Regions from separate parts of the Pseudomonas sp. NyZ201 genome, predicted to be linked through region 2. Evidence: predicted binding sites of a transcription regulator. Region 2 holds the regulator's gene; each other region holds the start of a gene.
The links. The regulator FliA, encoded in region 2, starts transcription of late flagellar genes. The targets are predictions, from matches to a motif close to CTAAAGTTTNNNNNNNNNNNGCCGNTAA.
Positions count from the first base shown of each region.

Region 1: ACPFMA_RS08740 (methyl-accepting chemotaxis protein) is a predicted target of FliA. The motif match lies at 926-953, and genes of this name have one in related genera.
Region 3: ACPFMA_RS06330 (flagellar protein MotY) is a predicted target of FliA. The motif match lies at 1,153-1,180, and genes of this name have one in related genera.

Region 1 covers NZ_CP187557.1:1,941,130-1,943,395, reverse strand. The annotation lists gene acnA (aconitate hydratase AcnA) at 1-601, shown strand, start outside; gene ACPFMA_RS08740 (methyl-accepting chemotaxis protein) at 984-2,266, shown strand, end outside.
Region 2 covers NZ_CP187557.1:4,438,838-4,441,103, forward strand. The annotation lists gene ACPFMA_RS19680 (protein phosphatase CheZ) at 1-568, opposite strand, end outside; gene ACPFMA_RS19685 (chemotaxis response regulator CheY) at 587-961, opposite strand; gene fliA (RNA polymerase sigma factor FliA) at 1,067-1,807, opposite strand; gene fleN (flagellar synthesis regulator FleN) at 1,804-2,266, opposite strand, start outside.
Region 3 covers NZ_CP187557.1:1,373,424-1,375,689, reverse strand. The annotation lists gene ACPFMA_RS06330 (flagellar protein MotY) at 121-1,116, opposite strand; gene pyrC (dihydroorotase) at 1,247-2,266, shown strand, end outside.

The DNA.
Region 1 (2,266 bases), 2.5 Mb from region 2:
CAAGGGCGTGGAACCGAAGGACTTCAACTCCTACGGTTCGCGGCGTGGCAACCACGAAGTGATGATGCGCGGCACCTTCGCCAACATCCGCATCCGCAACGAAATGCTCGGTGGCGAAGAAGGTGGCAATACCCTGCACGTGCCCACTGGCGAGAAACTGGCGATCTACGATGCGGCTATGCGTTATCGCGACGAAGGCACGCCGCTGGTGGTGATCGCCGGGCAGGAATACGGCACCGGATCGAGCCGCGACTGGGCGGCCAAGGGCACCAACCTGCTGGGCATCAAGGCGGTGCTGGCGGAAAGCTTCGAGCGCATCCACCGCTCGAACCTGGTGGGCATGGGCGTGCTGCCCCTGCAGTTCAGCGCCGGGCAGGATCGCAAGCAACTAGGGCTGACCGGGCGGGAGAAGATCGACATCCTCGGGCTGGATGGGGTGAAGATCGAGCCGCACATGAGCCTGAACCTGCGGATCACCCGGGAGGACGGCAGCGTCGAGGAAATCGCCGTGCTGTGCCGGATCGATACCTTGAATGAGGTGGAGTACTTCAAGGCCGGCGGGATTCTGCATTATGTGTTGCGGCAGATGATCGGGCGGTAATTCACGCTCTTTCGTCATCACATCTCTAGCGTCCTTTCGACGCATACCCTGTGGGAGCGGGTTTACCCGCGATTGCGGTAGTGAAGTCGCCATAGCAATCGCGGCGGTTCGGCGTTCCGATGAACCCGCTCCCACAGGGTCCCTGCAAATCAGAAAATTGCGTAGGTGGTGTTCCGACCCGACCATCATGAACCATCGGTCACCACCTGACTTATGTTGCGAAAATGTGAAAGAATGCGCGCAAATTTCATGAACGTGAAGACTTCGCTTAACCCAGGCGCACCTGGTTTTCATTGAGCGAGATCAACGTAAGTCAAATATTCATTCAATAATTTCGTAGGGCCGCCGATAACCCACGAAAGCCTTGCGGATTGAACAGCTTATGCGCAACAACCAACCGATTACCCAGAGAGAACGGACTTTCCCTGCCCAACAGCGGTTGATTTCGACTACCGATGCCAAGGGTGTCATTACCTATTGCAACGATGCGTTCATCGAGATCAGCGGTTTTTCCCGCGAGGAACTGATGCGCGCACCGCATAACCTGGTGCGCCACCCGGATGTGCCGTCGGCGGTGTTCGCCCACATGTGGACAACCCTCAAGCAGGGCCTGCCATGGATGGGTATCGTCAAGAACCGCTGCAAGTCCGGTGATCATTACTGGGTCAACGCCTACGTCACGCCGATCTTCGAGAACAACCAGGTGGTGGGCTACGAGTCGGTGCGGGTCAAGCCGACCGCCGAGCAGGTTCGCCGCGCCGAAGCCCTGTACAAGCGCATCAACGACGGCAAGTCGGCCATCCCGCGGCGCGACAAGTGGCTGCCGGTGCTGCAGGACTGGCTGCCGTTCATCATGATCAGCCAGATCGGTTTCCTGATCGGCATCTGGCTCGGCCACTCCTGGGGCTTCGCCCTCGCCGCCGCGCTCTCGGTCCCCCTGGGCCTGCTCGGCCTGGGCTGGCAGCAGCGTGGTCTCAAGCGCCTGCTGCGCCTGGCCGAACAGACCACCTCCGACCCGCTGATCGCGCAGATGTACACCGACAGCCGCGGCGTCCAGGCGCGCCTGGAAATGGCCATGCTCAGCCAGGATGCACGCCTGAAGACCTGCCTGACCCGCCTGCAGGACACCGCCGAGCACCTCAATGAGCAGGCTCGTCAGTCCGACGCACTGGCCCACAACAGTTCCTCGGGCCTGGAACGCCAGCGCGTGGAAACCGAGCAGGTCGCCGCTGCCGTCAACCAGATGGCCGCCACCACCCAGGAAGTGGCCAACCATGTGCAACGCGCCGCCGATGCGACCCAGGCCGCCAACCGCCTGACCGATCGCGGGCGCAACATCGCCGGGGAAACCCGCGACGCGATCCAGCGCCTGTCCACCGCCGTCGGCGAAACCGGGCAGACCGTCACCCAGCTCGCTCGCGACAGCGACGAGATCGGTGGCGTAGTCGATGTGATCAAGGGCATTGCCGACCAGACCAACCTGCTGGCCCTCAACGCCGCCATCGAAGCGGCCCGGGCCGGAGAAATGGGCCGTGGCTTCGCCGTAGTGGCCGACGAGGTCCGTCAGTTGGCCCAGCGCACCAGCGAATCCACCGGGCAGATCCATAGCCTGATCGCCAAGCTGCAGCAAACCGCCTCGAATGCGGTGCAGACCATGGAAGCCGG
Region 2 (2,266 bases):
CCAGCGAGGTCACCCGCTTGATCACCTGGCCGGTCAGGTCCTGATAGTCCTGGGCCAGGAGAATGTCGTTGAGGTAGCCACTGACTTTCTGGCTATCCTCGGCGCTGCGCGCCAGGAACCTGTCGACACGCTGGACCAGCTCGCGAAACTCCGAGGCGGCCACTTCCCGGCGCATGAAGCGCTGCCAGTCGGCATGCAGTGCACGGGCCTCGTCCCCCAGTTCGTTGACGACGGGCGCGCCTTGCTCGACCAGGTCCATAGTGCGGTTCGCCGCCGCCTCGGTGAGCTTGACCACATAGGCCAGGCGCTCGGTGGCGTCGGTGATCTGGGAAATTTCCTCGGCCTGCGGCATGTGCGTGTCGATCTGGAAACTGACGATCGCACTGTGCAGCTCGCGCGTGAGCTTGCCGACTTCCTGGTACAGGCCGCGGTCACGGGTCTGGTTCAGCTGATGGATCAGTTGCACCGCGTCGCCGAACTGGCCTCGTTCGAGGCTCTCGACCAGCTCCTGGGCATGTTTCTTCAGGGTGATTTCGAAATCGCCCAGAGATGATTCTTTATGGTCCATAGCGCCCCCGTTGACGCATCAAGCGTTGACGCGTTCGAAGATCTTTTCGATTTTCTCTTTCAGCACCTGGGCGGTGAAAGGCTTCACGACGTAGCCGTTGACCCCGGCCTGGGCGGCTTCGATGATCTGCTCGCGCTTGGCTTCGGCGGTCACCATAAGCACCGGCAGGTGCTTCAGGCGCTCTTCCGCGCGCACTTTGCGCAGCAGGTCGATACCGGTCATGCCGGGCATGTTCCAGTCGGTGACGAGGAAGTCGAAGTTACCGGTTTCCAGCATGGGCAGCGCGGTGGTGCCGTCGTCGGCCTCGTGCGTGTTGGTGAAGCCCAGGTCACGCAGCAGGTTCTTGATGATCCGCCGCATCGTCGAAAAGTCGTCGACGATGAGGATTTTCATTTCTTTGTTCAATTAGACCTCCAAGCAGTCTTTAACGCGCCCAGCGCTGAGCGCGCGTTCAATCATTCCGGCTACCACGTTGTAACGACTGCATCGAACCCGGGTTCAACGCGCCCGCCATTCCCCCAACCGGCTGCGCAGGCGGGCCGCGCACTGGCTATGCAACTGGCTGACGCGCGATTCGCTGACCCCCAGGACCTCACCGATTTCCTTGAGGTTTAGCTCTTCGTCGTAGTACAGCGCCAGGACCAGGCGTTCGCGTTCCGGCAGGTTGGCGATGGCATCGGCCAGGGCTGCCTGGAAGCGTTCGTCCTCCAGATCGCGCGAAGGCTCGAGCTGGGCACTGGCGCCGTCCTCGTGCAGCCCTTCATGCTCGCCGTCCTGCAGCAGGTCGTCGAAGCTGAACAGGCGGCTGCCCAAGGTATCGTTCAAAATCCCGTAGTAATCATCGAGACTCAATTGGAGTTCGGCAGCAACCTCGTGATCTTTAGCGTCACGGCCGGTTTTTGCTTCGATTGCCCGAATTGCGTCGCTGACCATGCGGGTATTGCGGTGCACCGAGCGCGGTGCCCAGTCGCCCTTGCGCACTTCATCGAGCATGGCGCCACGGATACGGATGCCGGCGTAGGTCTCGAAACTGGCGCCCTTGCTCGAGTCGTACTTGTTGGCGACTTCGAGCAGGCCGATCATTCCCGCCTGGATCAGGTCCTCCACCTGCACGCTGGCCGGCAGCCGCGCCAGCAGGTGGTAGGCGATGCGCTTGACCAGCGGCGCATAGCGCTCGATCAGCTCGTACTGGGCGTCACGCGAGGACTTGCTGTACATCCGGTAGCCGCTGGCGTTCATAGCACGGGTCCCGCACTGGTCGGCTGCACCAGACGTTCGACGAAGAATTCCAGGTGGCCGCGCGGGTTGGCCGGCAGCGGCCAGCTATCGACCTTCTGGGCGATCGCCTTGAACGCCAGCGCGCACTTGGAACGCGGGAAGGCTTCGTAGACCGCTCGCTGCTTCTGCACGGCCTTGCGCACGCATTCGTCGTACGGCACGGCACCGACGTATTGTAGGGCGACATCGAGGAAGCGATCCGTGACCTTGGTCAACTTGGCGAACAGGTTGCGCCCTTCCTGGGGGCTCTGCGCCATGTTGGCGAGGACGCGGAAACGGCTCATGCCGTAGTCACGGTTGAGCAACTTGATCAGCGCGTAGGCGTCGGTGATCGAGGTCGGCTCGTCGCACACCACCAGCAGCACTTCCTGGGCCGCGCGAACGAAACTGACTACCGAGTCACCGATCCCCGCAGCGGTG
Region 3 (2,266 bases), 3.1 Mb from region 2:
TCCACGGGGTTGTACGGAAAACCCCGGATTCTACCGCTCTCCGGCTTGAATTTACAGTGGGGCGACAGCTTGTGACGACAAAGCGACAGGAACTGTCGTGGGCGCGACGGGCGGTCGCGCTCAGGACTTCGGCGCAGGTTTGCCGGGCTGTGCCTGGGCCGCCGGACTCGTCGGCGCCGCAGGAGTTGCCGGCGCGGCGGCCGGCGTCGAAGCGGCGGGAATCAGCGGATCCGCCGGCTTTTCCGCGACCGGTTTTTCGACCGGTGCAACGCGGTCGAGCTGGATATTCACGCGCCGGTTGCGCGCACGGTTGGCTGCGGAATTGTTGGCTGCCAGCGGATAACGCTCGCCATGGAAACGCACCACGATGTGCTCTTCCGGCACGCCATGGGCCTTGAGGTATTCCTGCACCGCCAGGGCTCGCCGGCGCGACAGGTCGCGGTTGGTCAGGCGGTTGCCGCTGTTGTCGGAATGTCCGTCCAGCTCGATATGATTGACGGTCGGGTCGGCCTTGAGGAAATCGAGGATCACGTCGAGGCGCGCACGGGCGTCGGCATCCAGGTCGATGCCGTTGCCCGGGAAACCGATTCGCGCCTGGCGGATCTGGTCGAAGTTCATCGGCAGCAGCTTGGCCGAACAGGCCTGGTAATCGGCGTAGGCCTTGGTGAACCGGACCGGCAACAGATGCACTTCCATGACCTGCCCGCCTTCGCCGGCATAGTTGCGGATCACCGTGCTGCGCCCGTCCATCAGGCCATTGATCAGGCGGCTGGCCTGGCCCTGGGAGCTGTTGAACAGCACGCCGCTGCGGGCCATGCGGATCGAGCCGAGGTTGATGTCACCGCGCCCCGGCTGCCAGGGTGCGGCGGCGGCCAGCAAGGTCGCCGAGCCGCTGCCGAGCATGTTGTTGCCCGAGCGCAGGCGGAAGGTCGCCTGTTCACCGGCGCGGCGCACGAACTCGCCCGTGCCGAAATCGGCAATGGGCTGGATCAGGCGGCACTCGAACTGATCGCCTTCGACCTTCCATTCGATATTTTCCACTCGCGTCTGGAACGTGAGGGCGGCCACCGGAAAGCTGGCGAACAGACTGAGCAGGGCTATATAACGCTGGCGCACGGGCGGCTCCACAAAATTCCATCACTTACCAGCAGGCTATCGGACGCCTGCGGCAAAACTTGATAGCGAGTGCTCGGGGAAGGCTTTTCCGGTAGCATTCGCCCAGAGTTCGAACCGCCTGGAAACCCCAATGTCCGATCGCCTGACCCTCCTGCGTCCCGACGACTGGCACATCCATCTTCGCGATGGAGCCGTGCTGCCTCATACCGTCCGGGACGTGGCGCGCACCTTCGCCCGCGCCATCATCATGCCCAACCTGGTGCCGCCGGTGCGCAACGCCGACGAAGCCGGTGCCTATCGCCAGCGCATCCTCGATGCACGCCCGGCGGGTAGCCCGTTCGAGCCGTTGATGGTCCTGTACCTCACCGACCGTACCCAACCGGAAGATATCCGTGCGGCCAAGGCCAGCGGTTTCGTCTACGCCGCCAAGCTGTATCCGGCCGGCGCGACCACCAACTCCGATTCCGGTGTCACCAGCATCGACAAGATCTTCCCGGCACTGGAAGCCATGGCCGAAGTCGGCATGCTCCTGCTGGTCCACGGTGAAGTGACCCGTGGCGAGATCGACGTGTTCGACCGCGAGAAGCTGTTCATCGACGAGCACCTGCGTCGTGTGGTCGAGCGTTTCCCGACCCTGAAAGTGGTGTTCGAACATATCACCACCGCCGAGGCCGCGCAGTTCGTCAAGGAAGCGCCGGCCAACGTCGGCGCGACCATCACCGCACAGCACCTGCTGTACAACCGCAACCACATGCTGGTCGGCGGTATCCGCCCGCACTTCTATTGCCTGCCGATCCTCAAGCGCAACACCCACCAGATCGCCCTTCTGGACGCGGCCACCAGCGGCAACCCGAAGTTCTTCCTCGGCACCGACTCGGCGCCCCACGCCCGTCATGCCAAGGAAGCGGCCTGCGGCTGCGCCGGTTGCTACACCGCCTTTGCTGCGATCGAGCTGTACGCCGAAGCGTTCGAGCAACGCAACGCCCTGAACAAGCTGGAAGGCTTCGCCAGCCTGCACGGCCCGGCGTTCTATGGCCTGCCTGCCAACACCGAGACCATTACCCTGGTCCGCGAGGACTGGACCGCCCCGGACAGCCTGCCATTCGGCGACAACACCGTGGTTCCGCTGCGCGCCGGTGAGCAACTGCGC